One region of the Bacillus sp. FSL K6-0138 genome, then DNA from elsewhere that is predicted to be linked to it. Evidence: riboswitches for the same ligand, from Rfam matches in the RefSeq annotation. Region 1 holds a riboswitch; each other region holds the start of a gene.
The links. A riboswitch is a leader RNA that binds a small molecule or an ion and turns the genes downstream of it on or off. The one in region 1 is predicted to bind S-adenosylmethionine.
Positions count from the first base shown of each region.

Region 2: linked by a shared signal. The riboswitch ahead of metK (methionine adenosyltransferase) and the one ahead of MHB78_RS17600 (bifunctional homocysteine S-methyltransferase/methylenetetrahydrofolate reductase) in region 1 are both predicted to bind S-adenosylmethionine.
Region 3: linked by a shared signal. The riboswitch ahead of mtnW (2,3-diketo-5-methylthiopentyl-1-phosphate enolase) and the one ahead of MHB78_RS17600 (bifunctional homocysteine S-methyltransferase/methylenetetrahydrofolate reductase) in region 1 are both predicted to bind S-adenosylmethionine.

Region 1 covers NZ_CP150286.1:3,303,233-3,310,967, forward strand. Annotated here, with positions in the region: gene guaC (GMP reductase) at 87-1,067, shown strand; gene MHB78_RS17565 (BsuPI-related putative proteinase inhibitor) at 1,139-1,498, opposite strand; gene MHB78_RS17570 (YitT family protein) at 1,605-2,447, opposite strand; gene MHB78_RS17575 (DegV family protein) at 2,623-3,483, shown strand; gene MHB78_RS17580 (spore germination protein) at 3,546-3,749, opposite strand; partial or broken gene MHB78_RS17585 (DUF3941 domain-containing protein) at 3,901-4,025, shown strand; gene MHB78_RS17590 (S1 RNA-binding domain-containing protein) at 4,067-4,915, opposite strand; gene MHB78_RS17595 (YajQ family cyclic di-GMP-binding protein) at 5,077-5,568, shown strand; SAM riboswitch class I at 5,660-5,773, shown strand; gene MHB78_RS17600 (bifunctional homocysteine S-methyltransferase/methylenetetrahydrofolate reductase) at 5,848-7,686, shown strand; gene metH (methionine synthase) at 7,670-7,735, shown strand, end outside.
Region 2 covers NZ_CP150286.1:1,199,901-1,207,635, reverse strand. Annotated here, with positions in the region: gene MHB78_RS06695 (IS1182 family transposase) at 1-1,030, shown strand, start outside; gene asnB (asparagine synthase (glutamine-hydrolyzing)) at 1,067-2,965, opposite strand; gene metK (methionine adenosyltransferase) at 3,186-4,388, opposite strand; SAM riboswitch class I at 4,698-4,828, opposite strand; gene pckA (phosphoenolpyruvate carboxykinase (ATP)) at 5,023-6,606, shown strand; gene MHB78_RS06675 (DUF2584 domain-containing protein) at 6,648-6,890, opposite strand; gene MHB78_RS06670 (prolyl oligopeptidase family serine peptidase) at 6,945-7,718, opposite strand.
Region 3 covers NZ_CP150286.1:3,098,066-3,105,800, reverse strand. Annotated here, with positions in the region: gene MHB78_RS16475 (methylated-DNA--[protein]-cysteine S-methyltransferase) at 1-406, shown strand, start outside; gene MHB78_RS16470 (hypothetical protein) at 495-608, shown strand; gene mtnA (S-methyl-5-thioribose-1-phosphate isomerase) at 619-1,689, opposite strand; gene mtnK (S-methyl-5-thioribose kinase) at 1,691-2,890, opposite strand; SAM riboswitch class I at 2,962-3,103, opposite strand; gene MHB78_RS16455 (carbon-nitrogen family hydrolase) at 3,185-3,964, opposite strand; gene MHB78_RS16450 (pyridoxal phosphate-dependent aminotransferase) at 4,059-5,249, shown strand; SAM riboswitch class I at 5,300-5,401, shown strand; gene mtnW (2,3-diketo-5-methylthiopentyl-1-phosphate enolase) at 5,494-6,711, shown strand; gene mtnX (2-hydroxy-3-keto-5-methylthiopentenyl-1-phosphate phosphatase) at 6,702-7,409, shown strand; gene MHB78_RS16435 (methylthioribulose 1-phosphate dehydratase) at 7,367-7,735, shown strand, end outside.

The DNA of each region.
Region 1 (7,735 bases):
ACATTCGAAACAAAAGGGAGTACATTATTAAAGGCGAACATTTAATGTTATTAATAAATAAATATTCGCTTTTAGGAGTGTATATCATGGATAACGTGTTTGATTACGAAGATATTCAATTAATTCCTGCAAAATGCATCGTCAATAGCCGTTCTGAATGCGATACAACCGTTCAGTTGGGCGGAAGGACGTTTAAACTGCCTGCGGTACCTGCCAACATGCAGACGATTATCGATGAGGAGCTGGCGATTTGGCTGGCTGAAAACGGTTACTTTTATGTGATGCACCGTTTCGAGCCCGAAAAACGTTTCAACTTTATAAAAGACATGAAGTCCCGCGGTTTATTTGCTTCCATCAGCGTGGGGGTCAAGGAGGAAGAATACGAATTTGTACAAAAGCTGTCCAAGGAACAGGCAGAACCTGAATACATCACAATCGACATCGCACACGGACATTCCAACGCCGTCATCAGCATGATTCAGCATATTAAAACGCATTTGCCGAAAAGTTTCGTCATCGCCGGAAACGTCGGAACGCCTGAGGCGGTAAGGGAACTGGAAAACGCCGGAGCTGACGCTACAAAAGTCGGCATCGGCCCCGGAAAAGTCTGCATTACAAAAATCAAAACCGGATTTGGAACGGGCGGATGGCAATTGGCCGCATTGCGCTGGTGCGCCAAAGCTGCAAGCAAGCCGATCATCGCCGACGGCGGAATCCGCACTCACGGGGATATTGCGAAATCAATCAGATTCGGGGCAACAATGGTCATGATCGGTTCGTTGTTTGCCGGACACGAGGAATCTCCTGGAGCAACGGTTGAAAAAGACGGAAAGCTCTACAAAGAGTACTTTGGATCAGCTTCAGAATATCAAAAAGGCGAACGAAAAAACGTAGAAGGCAAGAAAATGTATGTGGAGCATAAAGGCTCCATCAAGGATACGCTGACCGAAATGGAACAGGACCTTCAATCCTCCATTTCTTATGCCGGAGGAAACAAGCTTGATGCAATCCGCAATGTCGACTATGTCATCGTCAAAAATTCCATTTTTAATGGCGATAAATATTAAAAACAGAGGCATCCATCTTCGGATGCCTCTGTTTTTATTCGTAGCAGCACAATGCTCGTAAGCCTGGATTCTTACTTTACTTCAAACGATGTGCCTGCCCTCAGCACGGCAAGCTGTTCCGCTCTCCCCAAAAACGTGACATTCACATCGTATACGCCAGGCTCGGGTACTTCCTTCCAAACATCCGTGAAATCGTACGTCTCTTTCGGGTTCAATGTCATCGTTTGGAAAGCCTGGGTGAACATTTTTCCTTTTGAATAGCGGTATCGTTCATTTCCTTCCTTGTCGCTTACGATAAGCTCAAACTTCTGTCCGCTGCTAAATTCAAATGCTACCGCTTCATCCGAATGGTTTACAACCGACATGCGAAATTCGATTCCGTCCTGTTTTTGCACAGGTTCAACCGTCAGTACAACACTTCCGTTGCTCATTTCCCCTGATACCTCCTTGGCGGGGCCGCTCCCCGCGTTTTGCCCGCATCCTCCGACGATGAGTAATAGCACAGTCAACAATACAACCCGCATTCATTCACCCTTTCTAATCTTTTCGGAAAAACCCTAAAACAGAGGTTGTTTGCACAACATTTGCAAAAGCCTTTGGATCCACTTCTTTGATGATTTTTTCCAAGTCGTATAATTCATACCTGGTAATGACGATGATCATCATCTCTTTTTGTTCATTCGTAAAAGCGCCTTTGGCCGGAACGGTCGTAATCCCGCGCACCATTTTTCCGTAGATGGCTTCTTTGATCTCTTCCGCTTTCTTCGTGACGATCATGACGGTAAGTTTGGCATGTCGTGTGTGAATCGCATCGATCACCCGCGTCGTTACATAAAGCGTAACGAGCGTATATAAAGCTTTCTCCCAACCCTGCAATAATCCTGCCGTCAAAATGATGGCCCCGTTTAACATAAAGAAATATGTGCCGACAGGCTTATCTTTCCATTTCGCCAGAACCATCGCGATGATATCAAGACCGCCCGTTGAAGCTCCGTATTTCAGCGTCAGGCCGATTCCGACCGCTGAGATCACCCCGCCGAAAACAGCGTTCAGCAAAATATCGTTTGACAGGCCCTCATCAGGCAGCATCCCTAGAAAAACCGTCGTCAGCGCCACGCTTAATACGCTGTAAATCGTGAATGAACGCCCGACTTTCATCCATCCTAATATACCGACGGGGATATTTAAAATAAACAAGAGCGTTCCGGTTGAAAAATAGATGGGGCTGTACTGGTCAAGCGCGCTTGATAAAAGCTGCGCAACACCCGTAAAACCGCTTGCGTACACATCGGCGGGAATTAAAAATAAATTCAGGCCGATCGCGTTTAGTAAGGCGCCTATGATGACAATGAACAATTTCTTTGCTTCAGCTATTACCATTTTTTCAGTTCCTCCGCTAATTCTATATAATTGGTTTACCCTTAAATCCATATTTTGAAAACGCCAAAATGAAATTATATGATATAGTTGATCTTGGAAAAGCGGATCAGCTTCCGCGGCGGCGACGTGCGCCTTGTTAACCTAAAAACCATTACGATGAAAGAAGGGGTTATATATGACCGTCCATCTGATAGCCGACAGTGCGGCGGATTTGCCGAAATCTTTTTACGATGACAACGGCGTCACTTTCATTCCTTTGCGCGTGCTTCTTGACGACAAAGAGTATGACGATCTCGTAACGATTCAGCCTCTTGTTGTATATGAGGCCATGCGCAACGGGAAAGCGCCTAAAACCTCCCAGCCGTCTTTCCAGCTTATGAAAGACGCGTTCACAAATCTTGCGAAAAAGAATCAGCCCGCTTTATATATCGCTTTTTCCTCTGAGCTTTCCGGCACATACCAGACTGCCGTAATGGCAGCAAACGAGGTCAAGGAGGAATTTCCTGATTTTGATTTGCGGATCATCGATTCAAAATGCGCTTCATTGGGCTATGGCCTCGCCGTAAAACATGCGCTTGAACTCGCAACTAACGGCAATACAATACAAGAAATCGAAACGTCTGTAAAGGACTTTTGCGACCATCTTGAACATATTTTTACCGTCGACGATTTGACCTATTTGGCAAGGGGCGGCAGAATCAGCAAAGCATCCGCGTTCGTCGGGGGATTGCTCAATATCAAACCGCTGCTTGATGTCGAAGGAGGAAAGCTTGTCCCTTTAGAAAAAATCAGGGGTAAAAAGAAGCTTTTGAAACGGATGATCGAGCTTATGAAAGAAAGAGGACGTGATCTAAGCAGCCAGACGATCGGGATCAGCCACGGGGATGCCGAAGAAACGGCCGGCGAAATCAAGCGGCTCATCGAAGCCGAGTTTCACCCGAAAGACATCGTAGTTCATATGATCGGATCGGCCATCGGCGCGCATGCGGGCCCTGGCACAGTGGCGGTCTTTTTTTCGGGAAAAGAAAAAAGGTGAATGTTCAGGAATTTGGACACAGGCCGATGGCTCCTGTCTTTGACAAGGAGCCATCCGCTGCCTTATACGATATTTTGATCAAGCACATCTTCATCAAAGGAGTCCGCACCTGAAACTCCTGTGTTCGAAGCCGTAAGCCCGGTATTCCCGCTTCCAGCCCCTTGAACGGTTTTTGACGTATTGATCGGGCTGATTTTAATCGCCCCGCCAAAATTCACAACCCCGCCTGAAACACTTTGAATAAAAACTGCAATGGGGAACCCCATACCACTTCTCCCTTTCCTATTGCATTTTTCTATTATTCATATATGTATGCCGTTTTTTCCTCAAGGTATAAACTCTCCGGCAAAAACATAGAAAAAATAGCGCACATAGTTTACATTTCAGTGAGCAATCTAATGACGGGAGGTGCTGCACGTGACAAAAGATGATGACAAAAAACCGGTTGATCACAACGCCGTCAACCAGCAAAAAAACCGGCTCGCCGAAAGAACAGGCAAGCCGGAAAACATCAGGGATCAAAAAAACCGAATCATTTATAAAGAGCAGGCGGCGTTTCCTAAAGAATCGCCGCCTGCAGCTGCTATTTTTTTTCGTATGTCCAGCCGTCTTCCTGATAGATTTTATCCTGTTTCATCAGATGGCCGAGCGCTCTTTTAAACGCTGCTTTACTCATGTTAAACCGTTCTTTAATATCTTCCGGGTCGCTTTTATCCCAAAACGGCATCGCCCCGTTTCTCGACCTCATATACGTCAAAATTTCTTCGGCGTCAACGGACATGGCATCCTGCTTTCTCGGCAAAAGCGACAAATTGACAGAGCCGTCATCCTTGACTTTAATCACCCTTGCCGTGAGCCTTTCTCCCAGCCGCGGCTCTTGTTTTCTCTCGGAGGAATGAATGAAGCCTCTGATGCCGCCGTCGGAAATCATAAACGAGCCTGAAGCGATCAAGCGGTAGATCGTCCCTGTCAGCTCTTTATTCATCAGGCCCTGGGACGCCTCGGTAAACAGCTCGCTCATCCTGTCTTCCGGAGCCGGTTTGGCAAACATTCTCCCGTGGCTCGTGATTTTCAGCATGCAATAGAGCCTGTCTCCTTTCTGCGGCCAGACGGATGAATAAGGCGGCAGATGTTCGGTTGCCACCAGTGCATCCTTCGTCAGCCCGACATCGACGAAAACCCCCATGTCATCGACCGCATCAACGACTTCGACCCAGCCGTATTGATCAGCGCTGATCAGCGGCTTTCTCATCGTAGCCGCCGGACGGCCTTCATGGTCGACATATATGAAGACATCGACCTCTTCCCTGTCTTCAATATTTTCGGTGATTTCGCTGTTGTGCAAAAGGATGACCGTTTCTCCATCGGTCAAAAAATATCCGTAATCTGCTTTGTGATCTATTTTCAACGTTAATTGCTGTCCCGGTTTCATACTTGCTCTTCCTTTCTCACTCGCCTGTTTCGCTTTTTCGTATTCCTCCAATGTTCAAATTATTGCCAGATAACGGCCAGACGAAACCGTTCGATATTGGAAGTTTCACCTTATTCTACTATAATTGACTCATAAGTAAAATGGATGGAGGTTTTTTTCTTATGGCTAAAGAAAGCTCATTTGACATCGTTTCAAAGGTGGAACTTCCCGAAGTTCAAAACGCAATCCAAACCGCTTTGAAAGAGATCGGCAACCGCTATGATTTCAAAGGTTCAAAAAGCAGCATCACGCTCGACGGGGAAGAGCTTGTGCTCGTGTCAGACGACGAATTCAAAATGAACCAGCTGAAAGACGTTCTCGTCAGCAAGCTGATCAAGCGGAACGTCCCAACGAAAAACATCGAGTATTCCAAGCTGGAAAACGCGTCAGGCGGAACGGTCAGACAGCGCGGCAAGCTCGTTCAGGGCATCGACAAAGAAAACGCAAAGAAAATCAATACCCTGATCAAAAAATCGGGCCTTAAAGTCAAATCGCAAGTGCAGGATGACCAAATCAGGGTGACCGGGAAAAACAAAGACGATCTCCAGCAAATCATCGCCTTGGTAAGGGAAGCGGATCTTCCGATTGATGTTCAATTTATAAATTTTCGATAAATTCTCAATTTACTGTTGATTATTCCCCCGATTTTCGGTAAATTGAGTAAAAGCCGCTTTTTGGCGGCATCAGCCGACAATTGAATAGCTGTTCTTATCAAGAGAGGCAGAGGGACTGGCCCGATGAAGCCTCAGCAACCGGTGTAATGATTGTTTCATGACCAAGGTGCTAAATCCAGCAAGCAGACTGCTTGGAAGATAAGAAGAAGGTGAATGCGTACGAAAAGTCTTCTTCTTGGAAGGCTTTTTTTATTTATTACTATTTCAAGGGGGAAAACGATGGGTTTATTGGAGGATATAAAAAGCAGAACGTTAATAGCCGACGGCGCAATGGGAACGCTTCTTTATTCATACGGGATCGACCGCTGCTTCGAAGAGCTGAACGTCTCAAAGCCGGATGAAGTGAGACGCATTCATGAAGCATATGTCAAGGCAGGCGCCGACATCATTCAAACAAACACCTACGGTGCAAATTTCATCAAGCTGTCCAGATACGGCCTTGAAGACGAGACGAAGCAAATCAACGAAAAAGCCGTCCGCCTCGCCCGTTCAGCGGCCGGCTCCGCCTATGTTCTCGCAACGCTCGGCGGCATCCGGACGTTCAATAAAAGCGCGTATTCGCTCGATGACATCAAAAGAAGCTTTCGCGAACATCTTTACCTTCTGTTGAATGAGGAACCGGACGGACTCCTTCTGGAAACGTATTACGACTTAGAGGAAGCACGCGAAGTATTGAAGATTGCCAGAAAAGAAACGAACCTTCCGATCATCGTAAACGTATCGATGCATGAAGAAGGCGTTCTTCAGGACGGGACCCCGCTTTCAGAGGGCTTGACGCTTCTTGCGGGACTCGGAGCCGATGTGGTCGGCATCAATTGCCGCCTCGGCCCCTATCACATGATCAAAGCGCTCGAGGAGGTGCCTCTCTTGAAGGACGCTTACCTTTCCGTCTATCCGAACAGCAGCATTCCATCTCTTGTTGAAGGGCGTCTCGTCTATGAAACGGATGATGAATATTTCAGAAACAGCGCGGTTGAGTTTCGCAATCAGGGCGCGCGCATCATCGGCGGCTGCTGCGGAACGACGCCGAACCACATCAGAGCGATGGCTGAAGCTGTCAAAGGCCTCCCGCCCGTCACCGAAAAACGGGTCAAAGTCAGGGAGAAAGCAGCGGCAGCAGTTCAGCACGAAAGAACGGAGCCCGCTTTAGACGAGCTTGCGAAAGAGAAGCGCTCCATTATCGTCGAATTGGACCCTCCTAAACAATTAAACTTTGAAAAGTTTTTGCGGGCAGCAAAAGAGTTAAAGTCAGCCGGAATCGATGCACTCACGTTAGCGGACAACTCGCTCGCCACGCCGAGAATCAGCAATGTGGCCTGCGGCGCGCTTTTAAAAAAGAGGCTTGACATGAGGCCGCTCGTCCATATTACATGCAGGGACCGCAACCTGATCGGCCTGCAGTCTCATTTAATGGGGCTTGATACGCTCGGGCTTTCCGACGTTTTGGCGATTACCGGAGACCCTTCGAAAATCGGCGATTTTCCTGGAGCGACTTCTGTTTACGATCTGACGTCATTCGACTTGATCAGCCTGATCAAACAATTTAATGAAGGCTTGTCCTACTCGGGAAAGCCGCTCGGCAAGAAAACAAACTTCTCCGTCGCGGCCGCCTTCAACCCGAACGTGAGACATATTGACAAAGCGGTCAGACGGATTGAGAAAAAGATCGACTGCGGCGCGGACTATTTTATTTCCCAACCCGTCTATTCCGAAGAACAGCTCATCAAGATCCATGAGGAAACAAAGCATCTCAAAACCCCGATTTACATCGGGATCATGCCGCTGACTAGCAGCCGGAATGCCGAGTTTATTCACAACGAAATTCCAGGCATCAAACTGTCGGATGCGATCCGCGAAAAGATGGCGCTTGCCGGCAGCGACAAACAAAAACAGGCTGAGGAAGGGCTCGCCATCGCCCGCTCGCTGCTTGACGCCGCATGCGATTTGTTCAACGGCATTTATCTGATCACGCCGTTCTTGAGGTCCGATTTAACCGCAGAGCTTACGGCGTACATTCACCAGAAAGAAAAGGAGACGACAAATGTCTATCATCACTGACCAGCTGAAGAAAAAAATCCTCGTTCTTGACGGTGCGATGGGAACGATG
Region 2 (7,735 bases), 2.1 Mb from region 1:
TCTCGGCCTCGTCGATCCTTCGGTCGCCTTCATCGACAGCACACATGTCAAAGCGAATGCCAATAAGAAAAAGTTTGTGAAAAAGATCGTAAGAAAAGAAACAAGAGCTTATCAGGAGCAGCTAGATCAAGAAATTAATGCCGATCGCGAAGCGAACGGAAAAAAGCCCTTAAAGCCCAGGCGATGCTTAGAGGAACGAGAAGTAAAGGAAAGTACAACTGATCCTGAGAGCGGATATTTTGTCAAAGGCGAACGAGAACGTCTTTTTGCCTATGGATTTCATACAGCTTGTGATCGGAACGGATTTGTGCTGGGAACGGTTGTTGAGCCTGCCAATATCCATGACAGCCAAGTGTTCGCGTCGCTGTTTCAACAAGTAAAAGAGCGCGTTGCCAAGCCTCATACGGTCGCAGTTGATGCCGGATACAAAACACCGGTTATCGCAAAATTTCTTCATGAAGAAAACGTTCGCCCTGTTATGCCTTACACGCGTCCGCAAACCAAAAAAGGATTCATGAGAAAACACGAGTATGTTTACGATGAATTTTATGATGTCTATATCTGCCCGCAAGACCATATTCTCTCCTATCGCACAACCAATCGGCAAGGTTATCGAGAGTATGCTTCAGATCCAAAACGATGTAAACCATGTCCATTACTACATACATGTACAGAAAGTAGAGATCATCGAAAGATGATTCACAGACATATCTGGCAGGATCATTTAGACGAAGCTGATCATCTTCGGCATACGGAAGAGAATAAACAAATCTATGCCAAACGTAAAGAGACGATCGAACGAGTTTTTGCCGATTTAAAACATAAGCATGGCCTGCGCTGGACAACCCTACGGGGAAAGAAAAAATTGTCCATGCAGGCGATGCTTGTTTTCGCTGCCATGAATCTGAAAAAGCTGGCGAATTGGACCTGGAAAGGTCCTAACCGCCAGCCTTCTGATCGAAATAATAGAATAAAATGGACAAAAACAGGTCGGATTTTAAAAATCCGACCTGTTTTGTCAACGGTCTGAAAGGTTTTCGATAAATCGAAAACCTTTTTCTTATGCTTATACGATAATGACTTCCTTCGGCTGATGGTTCAGCTCTTCAGGCACAAAGCGCTTTTCAACGAAAATGCTGTGCCAGATCATGAAGATGAGGACTGTCCAGATTTTGCGGCTGTTGTCCGCTTTGTTGGCGCAATGGTCTTCAAGAAGCTGCAGCACATAATCTTTATGAATATATGCATCTGTTTGACTCTCTTTAATAATGCCAACGGCCCAGTCATGCATTTCATTTTTCAGCCAGTGGCGGATCGGCACAGGGAAGCCCAGCTTTTTGCGGTTTAGCACGTGTTCAGGAACGATGCCTTCAGCCGCTTTTCTAAGCAGATACTTTGTCGTGCCGTTTTTCGTTTTGAGCTCTTCCGGAATTTTGGAAGCCGCTTCAAAGACGACTTTATCCAAGAACGGAACCCGGAGTTCAAGGGAATTGGCCATCGTCATTTTATCGGCTTTCAGCAAAATATCGCCGCGCAGCCACGTATGAATGTCGACATACTGCATTTTATTGATGTCGCTGTAAGACTTGCTTTCTTCAAAAAACGGCTTTGTCACATCACGGTATGTGATATGTTCGTCATATTGGCGAAGAAGCTTCGATTTCATGCCTTCTTCGAAAATCTTCGCATTGCCGATATATCTCTCTTCAAGAGGCGTGCATCCCCTCATTAAGAAGCTTTTCCCTTTCATGCCCTCAGGCATCGCGGACGCCACATAGAGAAGCATCTTTTTCAAAGGAGACGGAATCCGTTCGAACGGCTTTAATGACAGAGGCTCGCGGTAAATGTTATATCCGCCGAAAAGCTCATCAGCCCCTTCTCCGGACAAGACGACCGTCACTTGTTTTTTCGCTTCCTTAGCGACAAAATACAAAGGAATCGCCGCAGGATCTGCAAGCGGGTCATCCAAATGCCAGACGATCTTCGGAAGCTCGTTCATGTACTCTTCAGGCGAAATGACCGTGCTGAAGTTTTCCAGACCGAGCTTTTCGGCGGTCTCTTTCGCCACGTCGACTTCACTGAAGCCTTCATGTTCAAAACCGACCGAGAACGTTTTTAAATTTGGATGAAATTGCTTGGCAACGGACACGATAAAGGAAGAATCGATACCGCCTGAAAGGAATGAACCGACAGGCACGTCGCTTCTCATATGTACTTTCACGGAATCAAAAATGGCGTCCCTTACCTCTTGGACAAGCTTGTCCTCGTCCGTCTGCACAGGCTTAAATTGGACTTTCCAGTACGTTTTAAATTGAATGTCTTCATTCGGCCGGATCGTAAACTGCTGGCCCGGCTCCACTTTCTGCACCTTTTGATCAAGCGTTTCAGGTTCAGGAACAAATTGGAATGAAGCATACTGCTGAAGCGCCTTTTCATTAAATTCCACATCGGCGCTGACAGGCATCAGGCTTTTTCTCTCTGATGCGAAGTAGACATGTCCGTCCGTTTTCGTAAAATAGAGCGGTTTGATTCCAAACGGATCGCGCGCGCCGTACAGAAGCTGCTCTTGTTTATCCCAGATCAAAAATGCGAACATTCCCCGCAGCTTTGCTGCCGCTTCTTGTTTGTAATGGCGGTATGTCGCAAGAAGAACTTCCGTATCGGAATCAGTCTTAAATTCATAGCCTTTTGAGATCAGTTCTTCCTTAAGCTCTATATAGTTATAGATTTCTCCGTTAAAAATAATCCAGTATGAATCATCTTCATATGACAGAGGCTGTCCCCCGTTTTCCACATCGATGATGCTCAGTCTTCTAAATCCGAAGCCTACATGTTCATCATGATAATACCCATCATCGTCCGGACCGCGGTGTACAATCATTTCGTTCATTTGCTTAATTAATTCTTCCTGGGCTGCTGTCTCGGATGATGGGCGATGATTGAATACCCCTACAAATCCACACATAGTATTGCCTCCGATTGTTTAAGATTTCGAAGCAGACTGTATCTGCTGCTTTATTAGACATGTGTTTAAAGAAAAACGTTTCAAAAAACCTGAAAAATGTTCACATTAGAATCCTTGTTTTCTAACAAAAAACGATAGTCAATCTGGATATTTTTCAAGTTTCAAAACCCGCTTATTTTTGCCATCAAAAACAAAGCCGCTTGTGTAAGCGGCTATGCGATTATTCCCCTAACGCCTCTTTGCGCAATTGATCTGCTTTATCTGTGCGCTCCCAAGGCAGATCAAGATCAGGGCGTCCAAAATGTCCGTAAGCTGCCGTTTGTTTATAGATCGGACGGCGCAAGTCAAGCATTTTGATAATGCCGGCAGGTCTCAAATCAAAGTTTTTGCGAACCACGTCGATCAATTTCTCTTCGCTGGCTTTGCCGGTGCCGAACGTATTGACTGAAATGGATACAGGCTGTGCGACGCCGATCGCATAAGCAAGCTGCACTTCGCATGAATCAGCAAGCCCTGCTGCCACGATGTTTTTCGCCACATATCTCGCTGCATAAGCCGCGGATCTGTCGACTTTGGTCGCGTCTTTTCCGGAGAACGCTCCGCCGCCGTGGCGCGCGTATCCGCCGTATGTGTCAACAATGATTTTTCGTCCTGTCAAGCCTGCGTCGCCTTGCGGTCCTCCGATGACAAAGCGGCCTGTCGGGTTAATAAAATATTTTGTGTTTTCATCGATCAGGTCTTGCGGAACAACCGGGTTAATCACATGTTCTTTCAGATTGCGCTGAATCTGTTCCAGCGAAATTTCCGGATGGTGCTGCGTAGAAATAACGATCGTATCGATGCGGACCGGTTTGTTATTCTCATCATATTCGACGGTCACCTGCGTCTTTCCGTCCGGGCGCAAGTATGGAAGAATTTCCTCTTTGCGAACTTCGGTCAAACGGCGGGACAGTTTGTGAGCAAGAGAAATCGGCAGAGGCATGAGCTCTTTTGTTTCATTGCACGCAAAACCGAACATCAGGCCTTGGTCACCGGCTCCGATCGCTTCGATTTCAGCGTCGCTCATCGCTCCTTCACGTGCTTCAAGCGCCTGGTCAACCCCCATCGCAATATCCGGAGACTGCTCATCTATCGACGTCAACACCGCGCACGTTTCTGCGTCAAAGCCGTATTTTGCGCGCGTGTATCCAATTTCTTTAATCGTTTCACGAACCGTTTTCGGGATATCCACGTACGTGGATGTCGTGATTTCACCGCTTACCAGCACCAAGCCGGTCGTCACAGATGTTTCGCATGCAACGCGGGCATTCGGATCTTTCTTTAAAATTTCGTCTAATATACTATCCGAAATCTGATCGCAAATTTTGTCCGGATGTCCCTCCGTAACTGACTCTGATGTAAATAACCGACGATTTTTGCTCATGTATGTTTCCTCCTGTATATGAAGATCAGCCGTGATCTTAAGGTATGATACGGAACTCGTCTCTCTTAATTATATGACGATACTCGGGCTTCATACTCTCTCGTCTGAAAGGCTTCGCTAATCGGGACGCCAAGCCGTCTATGGAAAGAGGCTTTTCCAGCGTCTCCTATTGCCCGGATACTCGGCCAAAACCTTTCACTTTTATGTGAAAAACGCCCAGTACCTTCCTCCTGAAGGCATGATTTTTTATGCAATAAAAAAACCTTTTCCTGTTCGCTGAGGAAAGGGTCTGGTAGTGCGTGCCTTTCACTCTTATCGCTCAAGGTATGTCAAAACCTTGCATCAGGTTAGCACCGTAGTTGTCTCGAAACTGTGATGATGAAGAGAAACCGGTTGCTGGGCTTCATTGGGCCTGTCCCTCCGCCAGCTCGGGATAAGAGTATCCGCTCAATGAAATATCTTATCTTAAAATGACTTGTCATGTCAATATAAGCAGAAATAAATTTGCACACCGTACATAAAGAAAAAACCCGCACGAAATTTGATAAACAGTATAGACTATAAGAACAAATGTGTTATACTAATTCTACATTAATGTTATACACATTAAATAACACGCAAAGGAAGGTTTTTTATGAACTCTGTAGATGCAACGAACGATTTGCAAACGTTATTGTCAGGCAAAAACGTTCAATTTAATTTATCCGTTCCCCATTTGGTTGAAAAGGTTCTTGAGCGGAAAGAGGGAATTTTGACATCATCCGGAGCCGTGCGCGCGACGACCGGTACATATACCGGCCGCTCTCCGAAAGACAAATTCATCGTAGAAGAAAAAAGCACAAAAGAGAAGATCGACTGGGGCGCGGTGAATCAGCCGATTTCGGAAGAAGCTTTTGACCGCCTTTACACAAAAGTCGTCAGCTATTTAAAGGAGCGCGAGGAACTGTTTGTATTTGAGGGGTTTGCGGGTGCAGACGAAAAATACCGGCTTCCGATTACTGTCGTCAACGAATTTGCGTGGCATAACCTGTTCGCAAGACAGCTGTTCATCAGACCTGACGGCCGCTCCCGGCAAGCGGCTGAAGAGCCTTTTACGATTCTTTCGGCGCCGAATTTCAAAGCCGATCCGCTGATCGACGGCACCAAATCGGAAACGTTCATCATCGTATCGTTTGAAAAGCGCACCATCTTAATCGGGGGCACAGAATACGCCGGAGAAATGAAAAAATCGATTTTCTCCATTATGAACTACCTTCTTCCCGAACGAAACATTTTGCCGATGCACTGTTCTGCCAACATTGGCGAAGAAGGCGGCACAGCCCTCTTCTTCGGCTTATCCGGGACGGGAAAAACGACGCTGTCCGCAGATCCGAACCGCAGGCTGATCGGAGACGATGAACACGGCTGGTCAAGTACGGGAATCTTCAATATTGAAGGCGGCTGCTATGCAAAATGCATACATTTAAGCGAAGAAAAAGAGCCGCAGATTTACCGGGCGATCCGCTTCGGCTCCGTCCTGGAAAATGTCGTTGTTGACGATGCGACCGGGGAGCCGGACTATGATGATGCATTTTATACGGAAAACACGAGAGCGGCCTATCCGATAGATGCGATCGATAACATCGTACTGCCAAGTATTGCAGGACATCCGCAGACGATTGTATTTTTAACGGCAGATGCGTTCGGCGTGCTGCCTCCGATCAGCAAGCTGACGAAAGAGCAGGCGATGTACCATTTCTTGAGCGGATATACGAGCAAGCTTGCCGGAACAGAACGCGGCATCACCTCTCCTGAAGCGACCTTCTCAACGTGCTTCGGTTCGCCGTTCCTTCCGCTTCCTGCTCACGTTTACGCGGAAATGCTCGGCAAGAAAATTGACGAACACGGTGTCAGCGTGTTCCTTGTCAACACAGGATGGACCGGCGGAGGCTACGGAGTCGGGAAAAGAATGAGCCTGGCTTACACGAGGGCAATGGTGCGCGCGGCAATCGAAGGGGATTTGGACAACGCCGAGATGAGAACGGACCGGATTTTCGGCCTGCATACGCCGATCCACGTTCCAGGCGTTCCTGACCAGGTGCTCGATCCGGCGAAGACGTGGGCGGATGAAAAGGAGTACGAAGAAAAAGCGAGCCAGTTGGCAAATGAGTTCAAAAAGAACTTCAAAAAGTTTTCCAATACGGGAGACCTCGAAAAAACGGGAGGCCCTCTAGTTTAACGATAAAGCCAAGGTCGCGGACAGCGCCTTGGCTTTTATGTTTAATTCGTCGAGTTTAAAGAAACGAGTCTATATGTTAAATGAGTGCGCCCTTCCGACCATTCCAGGCGCTCCGCATGGGCGGTTCCCGTCACATCGCCGTTCTTCGTCTTTTTGACTTCTATCGGCACATGAAGAGGGTAAACACGATAGCCTTCTTTTTCAAGTGTAAATACATTTTCCTCTACCCGCGTTTCTTTTCCTTTCGTGACGATCATCGTATTAAATTCAACAGGCATTCCCATCAGAAAATCCCCCTCCTTTTTATCTGTCAGCATTAGTTTACCATAACTTGTCCATTACCTGCTTTTCATCCATTGCGCAAGGTCCCTTACAATCCGCCTGTTCTCCTTGGGGGGAAAGTAATGGGTGAACTGATTGAAATACCATGTTTCGACCGGCTTTTTTTGACTGATCAATTCCCGTTCGAGGTGTCTCGCGTGCTCAATCGAAACATTCTCATCCTTTGCACCGTGGATGAGCAGCACCGGCGCTTCGATGCTGCCGATTTTGTCAAACGGCGTCCTCCGCCCGTACGCTTCCGGCACTTTCTCCGGCGTACCTCCAATGACCCGTTTCATCATTCTCCGCAGGTCTTTGCGCTCGCGGTAAGTCAAGGCCATATCGCTGACCCCTCCCCAGGAAACGAATGAAGCGGCGGCAGATCCCATTTCTATCGCCGTTAAAATGCCCATGATCCCGCCTCTTGAAAACCCGAAAATGTGAACCCGCCGATCGTTCACAAGCTCGTGGTTCTGAAGAAGGCGAAAAGCGGCAAATGCATCTTCTCTATCGTCTCCGGCAAAATCTTCATTGCCCTCACCGCCCTGGTTTCCTCTGTAGTACGGCGCAAAAACGACAAACCCTTGCGAAGCAAATTGGACGATTCGTCCGGGCCTGACCATCCCGACATTTTTGATCCCGCCCCGCAAATACAAAAATCCGTCATAGCGGCCGGGAGCAGCCGGTTCAGCCAGCAGCCCCTTGACCTTGAGCCCCTGCGACAAATAGGTGACGGAAAACAGGCGAATCCGTTTATTCGGAGACGGGAACCTCCTTTTTTCTATCCACATGTATGGCTCACCTCTGA
Region 3 (7,735 bases), 210 kb from region 1:
AGAATTGGACAGCATGAAAGCGGAAGATCCTGATCTTGCACATCAGGAAACGGCGTTATTGCAGCTTGCAAAACGCCAGCTGACGGAATACTTCAGAGGAAAGCGGAAAGCGTTCACCCTTCCGATGCATCAAGAGGGGACGGTTTTCCAGAAAAAAGTGTGGGAAGCGCTGCTTTCCATTCCTTACGGGGAATCGCGGAGCTATTCCGACATTGCCGAGGCAATCGGCCATCCGAAAGCGGTCCGCGCAATCGGCCAGGCGAATAAAAAGAACGCGCTGCCGATTTTCATTCCCTGCCACCGCGTGATCGGAAAAAACAACACGCTGACCGGCTATGCCGGCAATGAAACAGACAAAAAAGCGATTTTGCTTGAGATCGAAAATATTCCGTATAAAGGAAAATAATCGGCGCATGCCGTTTCTTTTTTTCGCTTGCGACATATCATTTTATTAAGCTAAAAATGTTGGCCGCGGTGAAAAGGAGGACGAATAGATGAAACTCATCCGCCCGCAAAAAGTTGCAGTGTACGCTGAATTGTTCGTCAAACTGCATGTCCTTACGAAAGAACAAAAAGACGATATTATTCAATCGATAAAAAACCGCTAAAGCAGCCTGATCAAAGGACTTTAGCGGTTTTAGCCGAAGAAAACAGCGCGTCGATTTCCTCTTCGAATCTGTCGGTGATGATCCCCTTTTCCGTGATGATCCCGGAAATAAGATGATGGGGCGTGACATCAAACGCCGGATTGAATACGGGCACCTCTTTCGGAGCGATTTGCGCACCGGCGATTTGTCTGACTTCATCGGGATCGCGTTCTTCAATCGGAATGTCGTCGCCGGTTGATATCGATGGATCGAAGGTTGACAGAGGAGCGGCGACGAAAAACGGAATTTGAAACGCTTTGGCTAAGATCGCCAAACCGTACGTCCCGATTTTGTTTGCCGTGTCTCCGTTTTTGGCGATCCTGTCGGCTCCGACGATGACCGCCGAAATGTTTTTTTCTTTCATCGTGTGGGCAGCCATGCTGTCGGTAATGAGCGTGACGTCTATTCCGCCCTGCATCAGCTCCCATGCCGTCAGGCGTGCACCCTGCAAAACGGGACGGGTTTCGCATGCGTAAATGTGGAGATCGAGATCTTTTGTTTTCGCCAGATAAAATGGGGAAAGCGCTGTTCCGTATCTGCTTGTCGCGATCGAACCCGCATTGCAGATCGTCATGATGTTATCGCCCGATTTAAACAGCTGAAGTGCATTTTGTCCGATTTGACGGCACGTTTCTTCATCTTCAATCTGGATCTGAATCGCCTCATGAACGAGGTCGGTTTTTGCTTCATTGACCGATTTCGCTCCTTCCGCGCTTTTCACAAGCCGCTTGAGCGCCCATGACAAATTGACGGCCGTCGGCCTTGCCTCGTTCAAGTTGTCTTTTATGTTTTTGACTTCTCGAAGGAATTCGGATACATCCTCTGTTTCGATGCTTTGGGCAGAGAGAGCCAGACCGAAAGCCGCAGTGATTCCGATCGCAGGCGCGCCGCGGACTTTCAAGGTTTTGATCGCATCATAAATGTCTTCCTTTGTAGTTAAATGAAGATATTCCGTCTTTTCCGGCAGCTTTTGCTGATTTAAGATTTTGACTGATGTATCTTCCCACTCCACAGAGCGGGGCACAGCGAATTGCTCTGACATGTCATTCACTCCTAAAAGCTTGTTCTAAAAACGCATTGATCAAGTCCTTCGGCGTGCGGTATTCTTTGCGTTTTTTGATTAATGCTGAACCGATTTTCAAGGCGAGCCTTTTTTGGCTGATCCGCCTGCTGAATGGAACGATCGTTTCAAGATCAGCCACATGAGCCAGACCGATCGTCCGGCGGATCATTTCGCATCCGGCAAAGCCGGCTGCGTCTTCAAACGCTTTTTTCAGCGTGTCTTCAAGGTATTCCGGCGCATTCCGGTATGAGAAGAGGGCGTCTTTTTCCCACGCCTCGCTGAACGTTCTGCTGAACGTCTCCCATACGGTTTCCACATGGGCGAATAAAGGGCGGCGTTCCGCTTCTTCACGGGCGAGCGCATTTAGCAAGAGGTTGGCGATAAACTGTCCGATGTCAAAACCGATCGGCCCGAAACAGGCAAATTCGGGATCGATTACCTTTGTTTCCGCATCTCCGGCGAAGATGCTGCCCGTGTGCAAGTCACCGTGAATAAGCGTTTCATGAGAGGTGATGAAACGTTTTTTTAATGCCGCCGCTTCGAGCCTCAGCGCATCATCCGCCCATATCTTTTCCGCATCATCGCGAAGCTCCTCTTCAAAATCGTTTGTCTCATGATCCAAGAAAGGATCTGTGAACACGAGGCTTTCCGTGATATCGCATAAATCCGGATTTTCAAATTGCTTGGCAAGCCGTTTTTTGACTTCTGGATCGAGCGCATAATCGGAGGAATAAAACAAGGTTTTTCCGAGAAATTCTCCGATATCCCGCGACAGATTCGGGTAGTTTTTGCCTTCGATCAGACCTTTTCTTGCAATTTTCAAGCTTGAAAGGTCTTCAAGCACGGTTACGGCAAGCTCCGTGTCCGAATAATAAACCTGCGGCACAAGATGCGGGGCGTGTTCAGCCTGCCTGATCAGCGCGCTGCTTTCAATCCTTGCCCTGTCGAGCGACAGCGGCCAGCTTTCGCCGACGACCTTTGCATATGGCACGGCCTGTTTGATGATCAGCCCTTTGTTCTGCTCTTTATCGTACACATGGAAGACAAGATTCAGGTTTCCGTCCCCGATTTCCCGGCACGTCAAGGTGCTTTTGCTTGAAAACAGTCCGAGGCGGACGGCAAGAGCAGCAGCGGAGCTTTCTGTCAATGTTTCGTATACAGCGGTTTTCGTTACGGTCATATTCGTTCCCTCCAAAAAATAAAAAGCCTCTTTCTCAGTGAGAGAAAGAGGCTTTATCGTCGTGTCTGCCTCTCTTATCTCTCAGAATGCAAATCTGATGGAATTAGCACCGTGCCCTAGCGGCGCAAAACTTGCGCCCCATTTCACAATGGTATTACGGTCGGTTGCTGTTGGGGTCATTAGGCCAGTCCTTCACCCAACTCTCGATAAGAGAAATCGATATAAAATTTTAAAATTTCAGTCGGTCAGTTGCTGAAAATGTTACCAGCATCGCGGTTTCTTTGTCAATACTTTTTAATATAAATCTTTGCGGATGTCTTCGAAAACCGGAATGTGCCCCCTCGTTTTTGCAATGTCATCAAGATCAATTTCCGCTCTGATCACCGTGTCTTCACGTCCGGCTTCTGAGAGTACGTGTCCGAGCGGGTCGATGATCATGCTGTGGCCCGCAAATTCGTTTGCCGGGTCTTTTCCGGAGCGATTGCAGGCTGCGACAAAGCACTGGTTTTCGATCGCTCTCGCCGCCAAAAGAGCGCGCCAATGATCGAGGCGGGCCAGCGGCCATTCAGCTGAGACAAAGATGATGCCGGCTCCTTTTGAGGTGTGCTTCCTGATCCATTCCGGAAAGCGGATGTCATAGCAGATGAATCCCGCTGCTTTTACGCCTTCAAGCTCAAAACTGCCGTCAGCTGATCCGGAAGATAAATAAAGATGTTCATCCATGAGCTGAAAAAGGTGTGCTTTGCTGTATTCTTTGACGAGTTGTCCGTGTTTGTCCGCGATGTACATCGTATTGTACACGCCGCTTTTTTTCTTAACCGCGACAGAGCCGCACACGATGTGGACATCGTTCGCTTTTGCCGTTTGCTGAAGCCACTTTTTCGTCTGCTCTCCTTCATCGTCTCCGATTTCGTCGAGACGTTTTAAATCATATCCCGTCGTCCAAAGCTCGGGAAGGATTACGATGTCCGAGCGCCGGCTTTCAGCTTCGATCAGCCGGCTCGCTTTTTTGAAATTTTCGGAAGGATTTCCGTACGATATATTGAATTGCAGGCAGGAGATCGTCCATTTCAATTTGAGCCACCTCATTTTTTACTTTACATTTTACTTTTAACAATATATGATGATGGACTATCATTTCAAGAATTTTTCAAAGCGGGTGAAAAAAATGAAATTTGAGTTTTCTGATGTATTGAAGCAGCTTCCGGAGCAGTTTTTTGCTTCTTTGGTTAAAAAGGTGAATGAAAAAATTGCGGCCGGGTGCGATGTAATCAATCTCGGCCAGGGAAATCCGGATCAGCCGACACCGGCTCACATTGTAGATGCCATGACGAAAGCGGTCCGAAATCCCGAAAATCACAAATATTCGTCGTTTCGTGGCAGCCGTTCACTAAAAGAGGCGGCAGCCGAATTTTACAAAAAGGAATACGGCGTTACCCTCGATCCTGAAAAAGAAATCGCTGTATTGTTCGGGGGAAAAGCCGGGCTTGTCGAGCTGCCGCAATGCCTGCTGAATCCGGGGGACACGGTGCTTGTTCCCGATCCGGGATATCCGGATTATTGGTCAGGCGTTGAGCTCGCGAAAGCGAAGATGGAAACGATGCCGCTTTTGGAAGAAAACCGTTTTTTGCCTGATTACGGCCGAATTCCGGCAATCGTGAAGGAAAAAGCGAAGCTGATGTATTTGAACTACCCGAACAATCCGACAGGAGCCCAGGCGACGCCGGCGTTTTTTGCAGAAACGGTCAAGCTCGCCAAAGCGCACGGAATTTGCGTTGTCCACGATTTCGCCTACGGGGCGATCGGCTATGACGGAAAAAGGCCGGTCAGCTTCCTTCAAACCGACGGGGCAAAAGACGCCGGGATCGAAATTTATACGCTTTCCAAAACGTACAATATGGCTGGATGGAGAGTCGGATTTGCCGCCGGGAACGCCTCTGTGATCGAAGCGCTGAACCTCTATCAGGATCACATGTACGTAAGCCTCTTTAAAGCGGTTCAGGATGCCGCGGCCACAGCGCTTCTTTCGGATCAGAGCTGTGTGAGGGAACTAAACGAACGATACGAAAAAAGGCGGAACGTCTGGATAGAAGCCGTTCGCGGCATCGGCTGGGAGGCGGTGGCGCCCGAAGGATCTTTTTTTGCATGGATGCCCGTTCCGAAAGGCTTTACGTCTGAGGAGTTTTCCGATTTGCTTCTTGAAAAAGCCAATGTTGTCACAGCGCCCGGCATCGGTTTCGGAACGTATGGCGAAGGATATGTGAGAGTCGGACTTCTGACAAGCGAGGAACGCCTGCGGGAAGCCGCATGCCGGATCGAGGAGCTGAATATTTTCAAAAAATCGGGAGTCTCTCATTGACAAGTACATGAAACGATGGGATAATTCAAAATAATTTATAAAAATCAATATTCTTATCAAGAGCAGGTGGAGGGACGAGCCCGATGAAGCCCGGCAACCGACTTTTTAAAAGCACGGTGCTAATTCTTGCAGCTGTCGCTGAGAGATAAGATTCGACACGCAGAAAACGAAACCTCTTTAAAGCGAAAAGCAGCCGCATTAAAGAGGTTTTTTATATGCATGAAAGGCAGGAAGGAGCTAAAGAATGAGCGAACTTTTGGCAACATATGTCCTGACTGATCCCGGAAGCGACCCGGAAAAAAAGGCCGAAGAAATTGCAATCGGCCTGACCGTGGGATCATGGACGGATTTGCCGCAATTAGAAAAAGAACAGTTAAAAAGGCATAAGGGACGGGTCGTCCGGGTCGAAAAAACGGAGGGGAGCAAGGGAGAGCAACAGGCCCGGGTCACCATCGCTTATCCGGAAATCAATGTTACGCACGATATCCCGGCCGTCCTCACGACAGTTTTTGGGAAGCTGTCCCTTGACGGAAAAGTGAAATTGACGGATCTTGAATTTTCAGAAGACTTTAAACAAACGCTGCCGGGTCCGAGGTTCGGGGTCTACGGAATCCGCAAGAAGATAGGCGAATTTGAAAGGCCGCTTCTGATGAGCATTTTCAAGGGTGTGATCGGCCGCAGCATGGAAGACATAAAAGAGCAGCTGAGACAGCAGGCGCTCGGCGGGGTCGACTTGATCAAGGATGATGAAATTTTCTTTGAAACCGGTGAAGCTTCGTTTGAAAAGCGGATTGCAGAAGGGAAAAAAGTGCTTCAGGAAACCTATGAAGAAACAGGCCGTAAAACGCTCTACGCCGTCAATTTGACGGGGAGGACGATGGACCTGAAAGCAAAAGCGAGAAAAGCGGCCGAGCTTGGCGCTGATGCCTTGCTGTTTAACGTGTTTGCCTACGGGCTGGACGTGCTGCAAAGCCTCGCGGAGGATGATGATATTCCGCTGCCGATCATGGCGCATCCAGCGGTAAGCGGAGCGTTTACATCATCGCCGTATTACGGTTTTTCCCATTCGCTTCTCCTCGGAAAGCTGAACCGCTATGCGGGGGCGGATTTCAGCCTGTTTCCTTCACCGTACGGAAGCGTTGCGGTTCCAAAGCGCGAAGCCCTCGCCATTCATGAGGAATGTACGAAAGAGGACGTCTTTAAACCTTCCTTTGCCGTCCCGTCAGCCGGCATACACCCGGGGATGGTGCCGCTTTTGATGAAGGATTTCGGCATCGACCACATCATAAACGCGGGAGGCGGCATTCACGGTCATCCGAACGGAGCAAGCGGCGGGGGAAGGGCGTTTAGAGCGGCCATTGAAGCCGTTCTTGAAGCCGAGCCTATCGAAGAAAAGGCGAACCGTTCTCCCGATTTAAGGCTCGCCCTTGAAAAATGGGGGAAAGTCGAGGTATCTGCATGAGACGGCCCCTGATCATTTGCGACTTTGACGGAACGATTACGAATAATGACAATATCATCAGCATTATGAAGGCATTTGCTCCTGAGGAATGGCATGCCTTAAAAGACGGGGTTCTTTCAAAGGAGATGCCGATCAAAGACGGCGTCGGAAGCATGTTTCGGCTTTTGCCGAGCGCGCTGAAGGAAGAGATTACGGCATATATCCTCGAGCAGGCGGAGATCCGCCCGGGCTTTGAAGAATTTGTTTCATTCCTTGCCGAATGCGATCTCCCCTTTTATGTTGTCAGCGGAGGCATGGATTTTTTCGTCTATCCGCTGCTTGAAGGCATCGTGGGAAAGGAGCGGATCTACTGCAATCAGGCTGATTTCGGAGGCCGCTATATATCGGTGAAATGGCCGCATCCGTGTGATGCTGAATGCGGCAACGAATGCGGCTGCTGCAAGCCTTCGATCATCCGCAGGCTAAAAAGAGAAGACGATTTTATCATAATGATCGGAGATTCGGTTACAGATGTAGAAGCTGCAAAACGCTCCGATTTGTGCATCGCGAGGGATTATCTGCTCAAGGAATGTGAAAAGCTGCAATTGAATCATGCCGCATTTGCAGATTTCTATGATGTGAAGCGGGCGCTTCTGGGCGCAAGGGAGGTGGAGGAATGGATCAAGTGCAAAAACGCTGGCAGGAGCTTGCAGAAGTAAAACGTGAGCTTGCCGAAAGAGACTGGTTTCCGGCAACGAGCGGCAACCTTTCGATCAAGGTGTCTGACGAACCGCTCCGCTTTCTGATTACAGCGAGCGGAAAGGATAAACGAAAGGAAACCGATGAGGATTTTCTGCTGGCAAATGAGGAAGGAAAACCGGCAGTAAGCGGCCATACGCTTAAACCGTCGGCAGAAACGCTCCTGCATACGCACGTCTACAACAAAACGAATGCAGGCTGCTGTCTTCACGTCCATACGATCGACAACAACGTGATTTCAGAGATTTATAGAGAGCAAAAAGAGGTGAGCTTTAAAGGGCAGGAA